Regions from separate parts of the Aliiroseovarius sp. genome, predicted to be linked through region 4. Evidence: riboswitches for the same ligand, from Rfam matches in the RefSeq annotation. Region 4 holds a riboswitch; each other region holds the start of a gene.

Region 1 (4,090 bases), 600 kb from region 4:
TGTCATCACGGCTCCTCGAACTTGGCTGGTTTTAAAAGACCCGCTTGGCCGGGGCTTGCCAAGGCCAAAGCACACAGGCAGGGGCAGAGGCACCTATCGGCAAAAGCTGAAAACGGGCCCTGTCCAGGCACCCCTGCCCGGCTTGCGTCAGCAAGACGGGCCACGCCCAACGGGCGGCAAGACCCCGAAGGGGCGTAGCCGGGCGGCGGGAGCCCACCGTTTGTGGGGCCGACTTGTGGGACGGGCGGGCCGACGACATACTCAATTGCCTTGGCCCGCCCCCTCGTGCCTTAGCCACGGGCCAGCAAGCCTTTCGGCACAGCGTGTCCGGCCGGCCCGGCAGGTGGCCAAGGACCTCTGCCCATCGCAACCACCTTTCCAGACCAGGGCTGGCAGCCGACCTGGACCCCGCGACGAAACGGGGCGACGTGGATCAGAACTCCACGCCCTTCTGCGCCTTGATGCCATCGCGGAACGGGTGTTTGACCATGGTCATCTCGGTCACCAGGTCGGCGATCTCGATCAGCTCTTCCTTGGCGTTGCGCCCGGTCAGGATCACATGGGTCATCTCGGGTTTCTCGTCGCGCAGGAAGGCGACGACCTCGGCAATGTCCAGATAATCGTACCGCAGCGCGATGTTGATCTCGTCCAGCAGAACCATCTGGATCTCAGGCGTCAGGATCATCTCCTTGGCCTTTTCCCACCCGGCCTTGGCGGCGGCAATGTCACGCGACTTGTCCTGGGTCTCCCAGGTAAAACCCTCGCCCATCGCATGGAACTGGCAAAGGTCCGAGAAATTTTCTTCGATCAGGGTCCGTTCACCGGTCTGCCAGCCGCCCTTGATGAACTGCACCACCGCCGAGGGCATGCCGTGGGCGATACAGCGCAGGATCATGCCGAAGCCCGAGCTCGACTTGCCCTTGCCGGGACCAGTGTGCACGATCACCAACCCCTTCTCGCCGGTCTTGGTTTCCATCATGCGGTCGCGTGCGGCCTTTTTCTTGGCCATCTTTGCAGCGTGGCGGGCGTTATCGTCGGTCATGGGCGGCCTCGTGTCCTGTCTGGTCGGAAACGGAGTAGAAGCGCAGCGCGCGCACACTGTCAATGCTGCCACCGACCAATCGCGCGGCTTTCACCGACGCGATCCGCTGAAAATCGGGCGCGGCACCGGATCGTGACAGCGGGTAAGCAGACCTGCCAAGAACAGCAGCCAAGCCAAGCTCCAGGCCAGGACGGCCGCGTCCTGCCAACCTGCCACCCGCATCACAATGGCCGCCTGAAGGCACCCGAAGGCGGGCAGCATCCAGGGGCGGGCCTCCAGCCCCAGCGCGCCACGCCGGGCCACCGGGCGGGCGGCGACAGCCATGATCAACGATGACATGGCCCCCATGATCATAGCATGGATCGCGTTGGGGGACGCGACCAGGTCCACCCCGATCAGGGCCGTGCCCCACAGCCCCAACCCCAGTGGCAGCCAGAGGAACCCAAGCGCCAACATGAGCAACAGGGGCTCCCTATGGGCCCGGCCAAGCGACCATGTGGGCAGGCGCACGGCCTGGGACAGGGCAGCGGTCAACAACGCAAACCCTGCCAGTTCGTCTCGGCCCCAGATCAGCAAAGCCGCTGCCAGCCCCAGCGCCGCGGCACCGATCCACCCAAGCAACGGCAGGTCCCTCCCGGCCGCCCGACCGCGTCGGCTGGCATCGGACTTCAGAAAGCCGAAGACCATACGCCCGCCGACCACCACCAGCAGGGCGGCAAACAGCAGAGGCGCCAGCAGAGGCGCCGCGTCGAAACCGCCCCCCAGCACTGACCCGACCAGCACCGTGCCAGAGGCGCCTCCGGCCAGACAAAGAAAACCGACATAAGCCCAGATCTTGGCGGTTGCGCCGCGAATCCCCTCACGCGCCAGCACCAGGGCCAGCGCCCAGAACACTGCGGCATTCGCACTGGCGAGCCAGGCAAGAGGCAGCATGTCCGAGATCAGCATAGACAGGCGCGCCACACCCCACAGCCCAGCCAGAAGAGCCACCGCAGCACCCGACACAGGCGCCCGCCCGGTCCAGCTGCTGCAGGCCGATGGCAGGTACCCCAACAGGGCCGCCGCGCCAAATCCGAATGTCATCTCATGCACATGCCACAGATAGGGATCGGCAACCTGGTCCAGGCTCGTCGGCAGGACATGCCAGATTGCCACCGACAACGCCGCCCAGATCGCCGTCAACGGGAACATGATCCGGTAACTCGCGGCCAAAGCCCCCCGGCCCGGCCAGTAACGCCCCGACATGTCGTTTTCCTGCAGCAATCCGACCCCCTTGATGCTTGACAACAATAAGCACTTGGCCACATCTGGCCTAGCTGGTTCCTGTCGTAAGGCAGGCGAAGAGGGAATGCGACAGGCCACCACAGGCCGAGGCGCAGCCGCCCCCGCGACCGTGAACAGAGAGGTCACCCGACCACTGGCCCCACAGGGTCGGGAAGGTGGGTGGCCATCGGAACAACACCCCCCGGGGTCCACACGTTTCGAACTCTGCAAGCCGGGAGACCTGCCAGCACTGTACGTAACGGGCGAACGGGGTGTATCGCGACCGGCTTGTCGGAACAGCGGTCTCGGACCGGTTCCCTGGCTGGCCTGCCCCCTTTCGCCACAGATTGGAAAGGGAAGGCACAATGGACGACATGGCCGAAATTGACGCCAAGGTCACCGTCACCGTCTGCACCACCTGCCGCGCCGGTGCCCCCACTGACGCCGAAGGCCCTCGCCCCGGGGCCCGTCTGCATGATGCTCTATCCGGCGCCCTGCCCGACCATGTCCGCATCCGCCCTGTCGAATGCCTGTCCGCCTGCTCGCGCGGCTGTTCCATGGTGATCGAAGGCGGGGCTGAACGCTGGACCTACATCTACGGCGACATGGACCCGGACACCCATGTACCCGCCATCGTTGAAGGCGTGACCGCCTATGCCGCCACCACCGACGGTGTCGTGCCCTGGCGTGAACGGCCCGAGATCTTCCGCAAGCAATCCATTGCCCGCATTCCCCCACAAGCCCCGCAGAAATCCACCAAGGAGGCCGCCGAATGAGCAACCTGTCGAAAACCCCCGTCACCGTGATCACCGGCTTCCTCGGCTCCGGCAAGACCACGCTGATCCGTCACCTGATGACCCACAACCAAGGCAAGCGCCTGGCGGTTCTGGTCAATGAATTCGGCACCGCCGGCGTGGATGGCGACATCCTGAAGAGCTGCGCGGATGAGAACTGCCCGGAAAACAACATCATGGAGCTGGCCAACGGCTGCATCTGCTGCACCGTGGCCGATGATTTCATCCCCACGATCGAAGCCCTGATGGCCCTGCCGGAAAAACCCGATCACATCCTGATCGAGACCTCGGGCCTGGCGCTGCCGAAACCGCTCCTGAAAGCCTTCGACTGGCCCGCAATCAAGTCGCGCATCACCGTGGACGGCGTGATCGCGCTGGCCGATGCCGAGGCCGTCGCCTCGGGCCAATTCGCCCCCGACCTTGATGCCGTTCAGGCCCAGCGCGAGGCCGATGATAGCCTGGACCACGAAACGCCCCTGTCCGAGGTGTTCGAGGATCAGGTCTCCTGCGCCGATATCGTGCTTCTGTCCAAAGCCGACCTGGCGGGCGAAGAGGGCCTCGCCAAGGCCCGTGCCGTGATTGAGGCCGAAGCCCCGCGCGAGCTGCCGATCATCCCGATGAGCGAAGGCGTGGTCGACCCGCGTGTCGTGCTGGGGCTGGAAGCCGCCGCCGAAGATGACCTCGACGCGCGTCCCAGCCACCATGACGGCCATCACGACCACGAACATGACGATTTCGACTCGATCGTCATCGACCTGGGCGAGGTCGCCAATCCCGAAACGCTGCAAGGCAATATCGAACGTCTGGCCCGCGAGCAGAAGATCCTGCGCGTGAAGGGCTATGTCGCCGTCGAAGGCAAGCCGATGCGCATGTTGGTGCAGGCGGTCGGCGCGCGGGTCCGCGCGCAATTCGACCAGCCTTGGGGGGCGCAGGAACGTCGCACCCAGCTGGTGGTCATTGCCGAACATCACGACATCAACGAAGCCGCCAT
Region 2 (4,090 bases), 2.3 Mb from region 4:
AGCGCATGGACCAGTACCCCCAGCTTGCCATTCCCGCCCGGCACCACGGCCGAGCCGAAATAGAGCCGCGTGCCGCCCGGGGTGGGCTCCACCATCAGCCAGGAGCGGGTTTTCGCGGCCATGTCGCACAAGAGGAGCTGATCCACCTCCCGTCCCTCGACATCCCAGGCGGCGAAACGCTCCGCCCGCCCCTCAGCCAGGGCCCGCACCTCACCGTCCGTGGACGGGCGGCGCACGGTGACCCGCAGGATGACGCGTTCCAGCTTGAACAGAGGCGTGGTGTAGAAGGCCACGACATAGTCGGCAAAGGACACCTTCCCAGGCAGCTCCACCGCATAGCAATCGGCATAACAGCCGGGCCGTTGGTGATAGGTCTGCAACAGAGCCGTCTCCGGCAGCGGCGCCTCAGACACGCGGGCCATCTCAGCGCCCCTTGAACAACGTGCCGAAGAGCCCGCGCACGATGCGGCGTCCGGTGGTACCCTTCAGCTCCTTGATCACCACATTGGCGACGGCTTCGCCGAAGCTTTCCGACTTGCGCGAGCGGCTCTTGCGGGGGGACCGCGAGCTTGACCGCCCCACCCGCGTGCCCGAGTAGCGCCGCCCGGCACGGTATTCGCGTTCGGCAGCGCTTTCGGCCTCCTCCTCGGCCTTCTCCGCCTCCTCGGCCTCGCGGGCCGCGTCAGCTGCGCGTTTGGTCAGCACCTCATAGGCGCTTTCGCGATCCTTCAGCTCCTCATACTTGCCGGCAATCGGCGAGGCATTGATCAGCGCCTTGCGATCCTTCGGGTCAAGCGGCCCCAGCTGCGAGGACGGCGGGCGGATCAGCGTGCGTTCCACCACCCCGGGCGCGCCCTTGCGCTCCAGCATGGACGTCACGGCCTCGCCCACGCCGACCTCGCGGATCGCGTCCTCGGTCTCGAAACGCGGGTTGTCGCGATAGGTCTCGGCGGCCTGGCGCAGCTCCTTGCGGTCCTTGGCGGTAAAGGCCCTGAGCGCATGCTGAATGCGGTTGCCGAGCTGACCCAGGATATCCTCGGGCACATCGGCCGGGTTCTGGGTGCAGAAATAGACGCCCACGCCCTTGGACCGGATGAGCCGCGCCACCTGTTCCACCTTGTCCAGCAGCGCCTTGGGCGCGTCATCGAACAGCAGATGCGCCTCGTCAAAGAAGAAGACCAGCTTGGGCTTGTCGGGATCCCCGACCTCGGGCAGTTCCTCGAACAGTTCCGACAACAGCCACAGAAGGAAGGTCGCGTAAAGCTTCGGCGAGCCCATCAGCTTGTCCGCCGCCAGGATCGAGATCCGCCCGCGCCCGTCTGTATCCGTGCGCATGATGTCGCTGAGTTCCAGCGCCGGTTCACCGAACAGCCGCGCGCCGCCCTGGTTTTCCAGCACCAGCAATGCCCGCTGGATCGCCCCAACCGAGCTGGCGGAGACATTGCCGTAGCGTAGGCTGAGGTCCTTGGAGTTCTGCCCAACCCAGACCAACAGCGCCTGCAGGTCCTTCAGGTCCAGCAGAGGCAGCCCCTGTTCATCCGCCACGCGGAAGGCGATATTCAGCACACCTTCCTGCGCCTCGGTCAGTTCCAGCAGCTGCGACAGCAGCAGCGGCCCCATCTCGGACACGGTGGTGCGGATCGGGTGCCCCTGGTCGCCATAGAGATCCCAGAAAGTCACCGGGAAGGCACCATACTTATAGTCGTCAAAGCCGATGGTTCCCGCCCGTTTCATGAAGGCGTCATGCAGCTTGAACCCCTCCGAGCCCGCGGCCGCCAGGCCCGACAGGTCCCCTTTCACATCCGACAGGAAAACCGGCACGCCCTGGGCAGCAAAGCCTTCGGCCAGGATCTGCAGAGTGACGGTCTTGCCGGTGCCGGTAGCCCCCGCGATCAGCCCGTGGCGGTTGGCATACTTCAGCAATAGTCCTTGTTTTTCAACGTATTCAGCCCCGCCGCCGCCAATGAAAATGCGCCCGTCCATATCGCTGCCCATGAGCCCGCCTCTACTTCCTGTGGAAAACTTCTGGGTTGAAAATACAAAATTAACCCTTCTGCGCTAGGGTGAAATCATCCGGGCAGTGTCCTCTTTCGCCCGGATGACTTCCTCCCTGTCAGACTGGCCGCGCCCCCGGGCGCGGCTTTTTTTCGAAAATGTTGAAAAACAACCACTTTCCCCTGTTGACCGATGCGACCAAACGTCATAGCGTTCCGACACAATATAAGCCGGCCGGTCCGGCAGGGAGTGAAAAATCAGGAAAGGGCCCTCATCCAGGGCCCTTTTTCTTTGTGCTTTTTCCAAGAAAATGATGGGGGCCGGAATATCGTTCCCGGCAGGTGGGTGCGCCAGCGGCGGCGCGACCAACCTTTGTGTCAACTCAGCGCCATCTCGACCTGACGGGTGGCAATGACCAAGCCGCGCCCGGCCTTGGCCGCCGCCCAAACCTCGTCCTCGGACAGGTCCGCATCCACATCCCCGGCCAGCCAGGCCTCGTCCCGCGTGGCGCGCCAAGCCAGGCGGCAGGGCCGCCCGCAGCCCGCCACATCCGCCGCGCCGGAGATTTCGAATTCCTCGTCCAGCGTGTCGCCCGCCGCACCGATGGCAGCGCTCAATCGTGTCAACAGAGCATGGCCCTGCAGGCAGGCCCCGCCTGTGATCGGACAGGTGGTGCAGATGATCGTTTCGTCTTTCCGGGTCATGTCGCCCTCCGCGCGTTGAAACGGGGTTTACGGGCGGACGGATCATCCACGCCGGGGCACCCCGCCCGGGTTGTCTACAGGCGATGGCAGGTCTCCTGACTTGCGGGTCATGGCTCGCCCGGCCCTTCCCGATCCTCTGCTCGAAAGCCTCGGATCAGTGGTCATGCCGGGGTGCTCGCCGCCTACAGTTGCGGGGGCAGTCGCGGAATTGGCGCCGTTGAACGGATCGTGGGCGCCGCACCGTGTTCCCTGATCGTCCGACACGCAGGGCGCGCCGAACGAAACCATCCTCTGCGCTCTAACACGGGCAGGTCGTGGTGTCAGGCGAATTTGCGTCACCTCCCGTCCGGAACGCGGCAAGCAAACACTGAACGGCCGGGGACACGCGGAATTCCCCCATGGCGCGTCAGGCAGTCGTTTTGCGCCTGACAGCCTGTTCCAGCCATGTTAAGCATCCGTCCGAACAGGTTCATGATAAACACAGGACATTGCACATGAAGGCAGATCTGTTGAAACCGCTTACCCTGGCCGCACTGTTTGCGCTGAGCACCGCTTCGACCGGCTGGGCACAGGACAGCGGCGAGGCCGCCCCGGCCGAAGGTGAAGACGCCGCAGCTGAGGCCGAGGCCGAAGCCGACGCCGGTGTGACCGGTCTGGACATGGGCACCGATGCGGAACGCCAGCCCGGCCAGATTTATGTCGCCGAGGTTCATGGCGATTGGGAGCGCCGCTGCGCCCACAACCCGGGCGGCGACGATCCGTGTCAGATGTATCAGCTGCTGAAGGACGCGGACGGAACGCCAGTCGCCGAGATCAACATCGTGCGCCTGCCCGAGGGCAGCCAGGCCCTGGCCGGGGCCACCTTTGTTGCCCCCCTGGAAACACTGCTGACCGAAAAGCTGACCATTGCCGTGGACAGTGGCGGTGGCAAGGAATACGCCTTCCGCGTCTGCACCGCACAGGGCTGCCTGGTTCAGCTGGGTTTTGGCCCCGCGGATATCGCGGCAATGAAGGCCGGTAGCGTGGCGACCGCCACTATCGTGCCCGCCGTCGCACCGGACCAGCGCGTGCAGCTGCCGATCTCGCTGACCGGCTTCACCGCCGCCTTTGACTCGCTGCAGCCGCCGGTTCTGCCGCAGCAATAAGCCGCCACAGGCCCAGACACGAAAACGCCGCCCTCGGGGCGGCGTTTTTTTATTGGATCCCTTTTAATGGACCACAACGGGGAAAGCGTCCCTCACGCCACCTTTCGCAAGGCCAACACCGCGTTCAGCCCGCCAAAGGCGAAGGCATTGGACAGTACCGCCTCGCATTCCATCTGGCGCGCCACGTTGGGCACCACATCCAGCGCACACTCCGGGTCCGGCTCCTCATAGCCGATCGTGGGGGCG
Region 3 (4,090 bases), 1.6 Mb from region 4:
GATTTCGAATAGGTCGTCGCGACAAGCACGTGGTCCTGAGACGCCGTCGCGGTCAGGGGCACCGGCGACACGGTGAGGATCAGCTTCAACGCCGGGTTCAACGCGCGCATGCCTTCGATAGCAGCCTTCATGGAGGCCATGATCTGCGGATAGCTGTAATTGTGGAACTGATGCAGGTCGCCATCAAAGGAACCGGCCAGGGTGCCCGGGCACATCGCGTAGGGCTGGCCGGATTGGGCGTTCTCGAACCCCTCGGTCAGGCCCAGGGTGAAGACGAATACATCGGTGTCGATGATGGACCGGCGAAAGGCGCGCGCAGTCCCGCGCAGCATGGCGCGGCATTCCTCGGCGTCGTCGAACCCGTCCGGTTCGATCATGGGACGCAGGCTGTCGCGCCACCGGCCGTCCTCTTCCCACAGTTCGACCGTATCGGCGAGCTCTGGCGTGGTGGCCAGAGAGACCCAGTATTCCAGGGCGCGCGCGGTGTAGATATTCGCAGTCCGGGACGAGAAGATGCTGTAGTTGAACCGCGCTTCCAGATGTTCGGGGAAGTTGGACGGGGCGGGCTCGGCGTCCACCCAGGGCTGCCCGCGCCCCTGAAGCGCGCGGCTGATATGCTGTGCGAAACAGGACCCGTAGGTGGAAAAACGCGCATTCGCGGGCAATTGGAAGCCGGATTTGTACAGGTTTTCATACCCGTACACCCCGGGTTCAGCCACGCCGGTGCGCCAGAATGCTGTCTTCGGCTGCGCGGAGAACACCGTTGCCCCGGTGTTCCCTGAATTCTTGGTGCTCATGATCTCTGCTCGAACAGGTTCGTAATTTTTTTAACGATTCTCGTGGGAAAGAGGCCACAAGTCAAGCAAGCCCTGCTCATCGCGCCGCGCGCCCATCAAGCGTACGGGGAAAATGGGGCGTGGCACCATTCGGTCTGCGCGGCAGCTGGCCTTGGATCGGTGTGTCTGCGCATAACTCATCCGCCGAAGATCACTGGACCCGTATGGACAATGGCCGGGCACGCATCTGTGAGCCACGTAGAAAACTGCCGAGTGCCGTCATCACGACCCAAACGGTCCAACCTCGGTGCGGGACATGTACCTGACAGCCCTGCCTATCGACACCGTGCAGATGACCGCAACACCGCGGGTTGATACCCAAACTCGCAACGTGCGTTTGGAATGCGAAGGTGACACTCCATTGGGCAAGGTTAACCTGCCAGAGGGCCATGACGGCAGCCAACAGCCCCCTTGGTGGTGCCCGGCGCCTGGACCTCGGAGCAAGAACAGCTACCGTTGAACGACGCTCACAAGATGGCTGAGCGCGTCGTTGTCCTTACTTTCGACGTCCGTGGCCGGGCCAAGTTGCCCATCGGAGCCGGTTGGGCCGACAGGACCAAGGTGGGTAGAAGTTGGTCCCTGTGCCCCGCCCTATTGCCCGGCCTTCACGCCGTCCATCGCCAGGGCTTCCACGAGGCGACCGAGAACTTGTTGTCATGGGCCGCGATCAATCCCCGGTCTACCTCGGACTAGTAGGGCGCCTGATACCTGATGTTGTTCTCATCCGTCGTGCTGGCCCCCGGAAGCAGGGTGTCGGCGGCGTCATCCGCCACCGCGGCGGTCATGTAGCCGGAGAGTGCGTAGACGCCCAGGCCGGAGATGCGGACGGCATCCACCCCGTCCAGAGCGGACAGGAAGGCGGCGGCATGGATGTCGGCGGTCTTTATGGTGGGATCTTCGACGTCGCGCGGGCTGCCTGCGCTTTCCCCCGGTAAAGCTGAGGGGCAGGCCGCAGACTCCGCGCGACCTGTTGGAGCACAACCGCATCCGATACCGGTTCCAATCATCCGACCGCATCGCGCCCTGGAGCTTCGAGGCTGCAGAGTGCGCGTTCACCGCGGATATCAAAGGCTGCCTTGTAACCAGTACGCTGCCGCCTCGAACGATCTGGGCAAACAGGGGCTGGGACTGGTCCAAACGTTTCGGGACTATGTTGCCGAGGCGTTGAAGGCTGGAATATTGGTTTCGCTGCTCGAAGATCACTTGAGCGCAACCCCGGCATCGCCCCAATTTCCCGCGTGAATACCGCGCGATGATGCCGCTCCGGCCGTTCATGGAGCACCTCCGGCCCGCCACGATGGATACCTGACCATCGACCCGTGGCGTTGGGCAGGGCGTCCGGCAGCCCCGCTTGCTGCAAAGGGTCTTCTTTTCGTGGTGCAAAGGGCGCACACAATAACGTTGACCGGTTTCCAAGACTCTGCCATTTGGATTCGCAGTCCGGTTTCGGGATTCGTCCCGAAAGCAAAAGGGAATGCAGTGCGGTGCCTTGCGCACCTAGGCTGCAGCTGCCCCCGCAACTGTAAGCGGTGAGCACGGCTGAACACGCCACTGGGGTCAACCCGGGAAGGCCAGACCGTCGCTTTGACCCGCAAGTCAGGAGACCTGCCGGATATGCGCCCTTGGGAGGGGTGCTGACAATCGGCGACGGGGTGTGCGTCGGGAACATCTGCCCAAGGATGTGGGCTGTTCCTTCGTCCTGTTGCCTCACAGAAATGCGTGCCGGGGTTGGCACGACAATAGAGGGACGTAAGTTCATGAAAAAGTTGCTTTTGGCTGCAACTGCCGCGCTGACTCTGCCGATGATGGCACAGGCGCATTTCCTGCTGGAATACACCGAAGACACGATGATCGAGCGCCCGGGCGACGTGCCGGTCAAGCTGATCTTCTGGCACCCGTTCGAAGCGGGTCACGCGATGGTGCTGGAGAAGCCCGAGGAGTTCTACGTGATCCACAATGGCGAGAAAATCGACCTGATGGACACGCTGCAGGAAACCACTTTCGAGGGCCCGGAAAACTCCGCCCCGGCCTTTCTCGGTTCGGTTCCGGTCAAGCGGTCGGGGGATTACGTGGTCGTGACCGTGCCCACGCCCTATTATGAGGAATCCGAGGATATCTATATCCAGCAGATCACCAAGACCTACCTGAACCGCAACGAGCTACCGACCGACTGGGATCAGCCGCAGGGTCTGGCAACCGAAATCCTGCCGCTGAACAAGCCTTACAACATCATCGCCGGTTCGACCTTTACCGGTCGCGTTCTGAGCGAAGGCAACCCGGTGGCTGGCGCCGAGATCGAGATCGAATACATGGCCGCAACGCCCGAGATGGACGGCAACGGCGCCGCTGCGCCGACCGCCTCGCCGCTCCCCGGTGGCTCTGTTGTGGCGATCTCGGATGACAACGGCTACTTCAGCTTCGGTGTGCCCAAGGCGGGCTATTGGGGCTTTGCCGCGCTGGGCTCGGGCCCCGCAACCGAACATGAAGGCAAGGAGCTGAGCCAGGACGCCGTGATCTGGATCCGCGCCTGGGATCTGGAATAACTCCATGCACATCGTAGATGGGGCCCTGTCCAATCCTGTTGTCATCGGTGGCGCTGTCGCCGCGGCTGGTGGCATTGCGCTTGGGCTGAAATCTCTGGACCTGGACCGCATCCCCACCGCAGGGGTGCTGTCCGCCAGTTTCTTCGTGGCATCCTTGATCCACGTGCCTGTCGGGCCCTCATCGGTGCATCTGATCATGAATGGCTTGGCCGGGCTTCTGCTCGGCTGGGCCGCCTTTCCAGCGCTGTTCGTGGGGCTGCTGTTGCAGGCCGCGTTCTTTGGCTTCGGCGGGCTGACGGTTCTTGGCGTCAACACGTTGAACATCGCGTTGCCCGCAGTGCTGGCGGGAATGCTTTTCGGCAGGTTGATCGGACGCGGCAGCGAGGTGCAGGGTGCGATCTGGGGCAGTGTCGGCGGGGCCTTCGCCATTGCGGCCACGACCGGTATGGTGGCCGTGTCACTGGCGCTGTCGGGGGATGAATTCCTGCCAGCGGCCAAGCTGGTGTTCTTCGCGCATATCCCGGTCATGGCGGTTGAAGCCGTGCTGACCGGTTTCGCGGTTCTGTTGGCGCGCAAGGTCAAGCCCGAACTCTTTGCAAGGAGGATGTCCTCGTGAAACATCGTCTTTTGATCTGCACGTTGGCCTGCGCCATGTTCGGTGCCGTGATTTGCGCCCCTGTGCCCGCCCTGGCGCACAAGGTCATCGCCAGT
Region 4 (4,090 bases):
AAGCGCGACCCTGTCCCCCGGTTTCAGGCCAGCAACTTCAAGAGCATCAGCGACGGCCCGGGCTCGCGCGAAGGCATCAGCGCGCGATAGACGTCCGCTGGCGTCGGACAACAGGTCTGATTTACTGGTTGTGAAAAGCTCATCGGACAAAGCTATATTCCGTTCTGTAGCTATAATGGCGACCCGATGCCGCGGATCCATCACATTAGTAAACACGCTGGCACCTGAGTAAACAAGGCACTGCGGTACAACGGCTCGCACCTTTGCCCGTTTGCTCCTTCACTTGCTCGCATCGATCAGATTGCAGAGTTTTGCTGATCGCATTGCCGGCGTCGGCTTGAGCTCTCCAAGCTCAACTCATTTCTGGGATGCTGCCTGGACCATGAAGGCAGTATTCATGGGGGAACCGGCAAATGACTGCTGCGGTCCACCTAGCTGACCTTGAGGCTAATCGCAGCAAAAGACCGCTTCCCGCCCTGGGTGAAGGACGGTCACGACCGCTTTGGGCTGCCTGCGGTCATTCGCCACGATTGCCAAGAGTAGCAGCCTCGGGCCGAAACCGGTCGCAAGATCTTTCAGATCGTGCTGGTGGATGTCACCGACCCCGGCTCCGTCCATGCTGCTGCCGCTGCTGGTCGAACTGATGATCATCGCCGTGCTGCTGACCGCCCACCTGGCGCCCGTGATGTGAGGTGATTCTGTAGAAGTGACACCCCCGGTTGACCTGCCAGGCCCGCACATATCTCGAAGGCCGGACAACACCCGTTTTACGGCGTGTTTCAGCGCTGGCAGGTCCACAATGCTTGACAAACTGCCGCAGGCCGGATTTCTGTAGCGCTGATGGTTCCCGCCAGACCCAAGGTCGCGGGATGAAAAGGGAACACGGTGAGGTGTAGCCATCAGGCGCCAATTCCGTGACTGCCCCCGCAACTGTAAGCGGTGAGCGACGTCGAAGATACCACTGACCTCGAAGGGGTCGGGAAGGTCGACCAAGCTTTGACCCGCGAAGTCAGGAGACCTGCCATCCAAGTTGAAACTGACCCGGAGCGGGGCGCTCTGGAAGGAGGCTGGATGACACGTCTTTCGCGTAAGGACAAACTGGGCACCTTCGTTCTGCGCTTGATGGCAAGCGGGGGCGACCATGTCCCAAACAGATAATCACCAAGACCACACTTTGTTGGTCTGCACGACATGTGCGGGGCCAACTGCGGCGGCACGAATGCGGGCTGCGTTGACAGCGCGACTGCCAACCGGCTTCACCATCCGCCCGGTTGACTGCATGGCGGGATGCGACCACCCGGTGGCCGTCGGCTTTCAGGCGCCAGGCAAGGCCACCTATCTGTTCGGCCCCATCGCCGGGGACGAGGATATCGCGGCCATTGCGGAGTTCGCCCATCAATATGATGCGCATGAAACCGGTTGGACCTCGGCAACCGAGCGCCCGCGCGCGCTCTATGACAAGACCCTGGCCCGCCTGCCCGGGCACAAGTCGCGGGGGTGGGCGCATGCATGATTTTTTGAGTGTCGATAACCTGGAGTATTTTGCGCTGAACGGCGACCGGCTGATCAGCGATGTCTCGTTCGACCTGCCCCGCGGCGCTCGACTGGCGATTGCCGGGCCAAACGGGGCGGGCAAGACCACGCTTTTGAACCTGTTGTCGGGGATCGAGGAAATCGCCCTGGGCGACGTGACCATCGAAGGGCAGAGCCTGCGTGACATGCCGCTGGAGCAGCGGGCCCGCCGCATTGCCCTGGTCAGCCAACATTCGGCCCCGGATGGGCGGTTGAAGCTGCGGGAGTACGTGGCCTTGGGGCAAATGCCGATTTGGGCCGATCATTCTGCCACTGAACATGCCGAGGCCATGGACCGCATCCTGGGCCTGACCGGGCTTGCCGCGCTGGCCGACAAGCCGATGGACCGCTTGTCGGGTGGCGAACGTCAACGGGCGCATATCGCCCGCGCCCTGGCACAGAAGCCGCAGATCCTGTTCCTGGATGAACCGACCAACCACCTCGACCCCGATGCCAAGGGACGCATGCTGTCGCTGGTGGCCGCGCTGGGGGTGACGGTGATCATGGTGGTGCATGACCTTGTGATGATCCCGGAGTTCGCGACCCATGTCGCCCTGATGAAGGACAGCCGCCTGACCGGGTTCGGCTCGGTTACCGAGGTTCTGACCCCCCAGGCAGTCCATGACACGTTCGGCGTCAATTACCTGCTGTTGCCCCATGGCGACCGGCAGATCCCGACGCTGGATATCCGAAAAACAGAAATCCACATCTGAAGGAGTGAGTGAGGATGAAGATGTACCTGCCCGCAGCCGTGCTGCTGGGACTGGCCCAGGCCGCCTCGGCCGAGGTCACGGTGGACAATTGCGGCGCGCCGCTGGTGTTCGAAAAGACGCCCGAACGCATTGTCGTGCATGACATGAACATGACCGACATGGCCTTTGCCCTGGGTCTGCAAGACAAGATCGTCGGCCTGACCGGCATTACCGGCTGGTACAAGACCAGCCCGGATTTCGACGCCATGCGCGGTGACATCCCGGAGCTGGCGCCGAAATACCCCACGGTGGAAAACCTGGTCGCCGCCGAGCCCGACATGTTCTTTGCTGGCTGGTATTACGGCATGAAACCTGGCGGGGACGTGACCCCGGACACGCTCGCCCCCTTCGGCATCCAGACCATGGTGCTGACCGAAAGCTGCGTGCACCTGCACGAAGGCCGCCCGGTCGCCTCGATGGACCTGCTGTTTGGCGACGTGCTGCGTCTGGGCGAGGTCATGGACGTGAGCGACAAGGCCGAGATGCTGGTTTCCGGCTGGAAAGAGCAGCTGGCGGCGATCGAAGCCAAGACGGCGGATGCCGAAAAGCCGCGTGTCTTCCTGCTGGACGGCCCGGCGGACGCGCCCTTTACCTCGGGCAAGTTCGCGATCCCCGACGCGATGATCTCTGCGGCTGGGGGCACCAACGTGACCCATGACATGGACACCAGCTGGGGTCGCACCTCGTGGGAGGCCGTCGCCGCCGCCAACCCGGAGTTCCTGGTCCTGCTGGATTATCAGACCGGCAATGGCGCCGCCGACACGTTCAAGTTCCTGCAGGAACATCCGGTCATGGCCCATATTGACGCGGTCAAAAACGAGCGCTGGATCGGCCTGCGCTACGAAGAGCTGACCCCTGGCCCGGCGAATATCGACGCGATCGAAGCCATAGCGAAAGCCATGCACCCGGATCTGTTCTGAAGTGGGTCGTTTCGGCCTGATACTGATGGGAGGGGCGGCCGTTCTGGTCGCCCTGATCCTTCTGTCCGTGCTCTACGGCACGACCGCCATTCCCCTGGCCGAGGTCTTCGCCGCCATCGCCACGGGGCTTGGCTGGAGCGACGCGGACCCCACCCCGATGGGCCGCATCATCTTTGACCTGCGCCTGCCGCGCGCGCTGTTTTCCGCCATCATCGGCGCGGGGCTGGGCATTGTCGGCGTCGTACTGCAAACCACCACACGCAATGACCTGGCGGACCCGTTCCTGTTCGGCCTCTCCTCGGGGGCCGCTGCCGGCGCCGTGCTGGTCATTACCGTCACCGGCGATGTGCTGGGCATCTGGACCCTGCCGCTGGCCGCCTTCTGCGGCGGTATCGTCGCCTCAGGCATCGTGCTGGCGCTGGTGCAGCGCCTGCGCACCAGCGCACCCGAGAAACTGATCCTGGCGGGCCTCGCCGTGTCCTTCCTGTTCGCCGCCATTACCAATTACCTGATCTTCGCGGGCGATAGCCGCGCGGCCCATTCCGTGATCTTCTGGATGCTCGGCGGGCTTGGCCTGTCGCGGTGGGAGACCTTTCCCCTGGTCCTGCTGGGCCTTGGCATGATCTTCGCCTATGCGCTCTTTCGCCGCCGCTGGCTGGACGCACTTTTGGCGGGAGATGTCACGGCGACCAGCCTGGGCGTGCCTGTGCATCGTCTACGCATGATGATGTTCCTTGTTGCCGCCCTGTCCACGGCGACCTTCGTCTCGGTCGCGGGCGTGATCGGCTTCGTCGGCCTGATGGTGCCCCACCTGGCACGCGGGCTGGCCGGGCCGCTTCATACCCG

What was found. A riboswitch is a leader RNA that binds a small molecule or an ion and turns the genes downstream of it on or off. The one in region 4 is predicted to bind cobalamin.
Region 1: linked by a shared signal. The riboswitch ahead of ACO07D_RS04340 (DUF1636 family protein) and the one ahead of ACO07D_RS07415 (DUF1636 family protein) in region 4 are both predicted to bind cobalamin.
Region 2: linked by a shared signal. The riboswitch ahead of ACO07D_RS18615 (hypothetical protein) and the one ahead of ACO07D_RS07415 (DUF1636 family protein) in region 4 are both predicted to bind cobalamin.
Region 3: linked by a shared signal. The riboswitch ahead of ACO07D_RS14940 (DUF4198 domain-containing protein) and the one ahead of ACO07D_RS07415 (DUF1636 family protein) in region 4 are both predicted to bind cobalamin.

What each region holds. Positions count from the first base shown of each region.
Region 1 is NZ_CBDDIE010000003.1:643,479-647,568, forward strand. Features, by position in the region: gene ACO07D_RS04325 (bifunctional allantoicase/(S)-ureidoglycine aminohydrolase) at 1-6, opposite strand, end outside; gene cobO (cob(I)yrinic acid a,c-diamide adenosyltransferase) at 434-1,042, opposite strand; gene ACO07D_RS04335 (NnrS family protein) at 1,133-2,287, opposite strand; cobalamin riboswitch at 2,343-2,568, shown strand; gene ACO07D_RS04340 (DUF1636 family protein) at 2,671-3,081, shown strand; gene cobW (cobalamin biosynthesis protein CobW) at 3,078-4,090, shown strand, end outside.
Region 2 is NZ_CBDDIE010000003.1:3,557,074-3,561,163, forward strand. Features, by position in the region: gene ACO07D_RS18605 (hypothetical protein) at 1-422, opposite strand, end outside; gene ACO07D_RS18610 (helicase HerA-like domain-containing protein) at 424-1,983, opposite strand; gene ACO07D_RS18615 (hypothetical protein) at 2,373-2,699, opposite strand; cobalamin riboswitch at 2,768-3,003, opposite strand; gene ACO07D_RS18620 (invasion associated locus B family protein) at 3,194-3,844, shown strand; gene ACO07D_RS18625 (beta-ketoacyl-[acyl-carrier-protein] synthase family protein) at 3,937-4,090, opposite strand, start outside.
Region 3 is NZ_CBDDIE010000003.1:2,838,660-2,842,749, forward strand. Features, by position in the region: gene ACO07D_RS14930 (GSCFA domain-containing protein) at 1-797, opposite strand, end outside; gene ACO07D_RS14935 (hypothetical protein) at 1,526-1,843, opposite strand; cobalamin riboswitch at 2,262-2,463, shown strand; gene ACO07D_RS14940 (DUF4198 domain-containing protein) at 2,594-3,379, shown strand; gene cbiM (cobalt transporter CbiM) at 3,384-3,995, shown strand; gene ACO07D_RS14950 (cobalt ABC transporter permease) at 3,992-4,090, shown strand, end outside.
Region 4 is NZ_CBDDIE010000003.1:1,245,677-1,249,766, reverse strand. Features, by position in the region: gene ACO07D_RS07420 (class I adenylate-forming enzyme family protein) at 1-111, opposite strand, end outside; cobalamin riboswitch at 825-1,040, shown strand; gene ACO07D_RS07415 (DUF1636 family protein) at 1,142-1,513, shown strand; gene ACO07D_RS07410 (ABC transporter ATP-binding protein) at 1,506-2,285, shown strand; gene ACO07D_RS07405 (ABC transporter substrate-binding protein) at 2,300-3,244, shown strand; gene ACO07D_RS07400 (FecCD family ABC transporter permease) at 3,270-4,090, shown strand, end outside.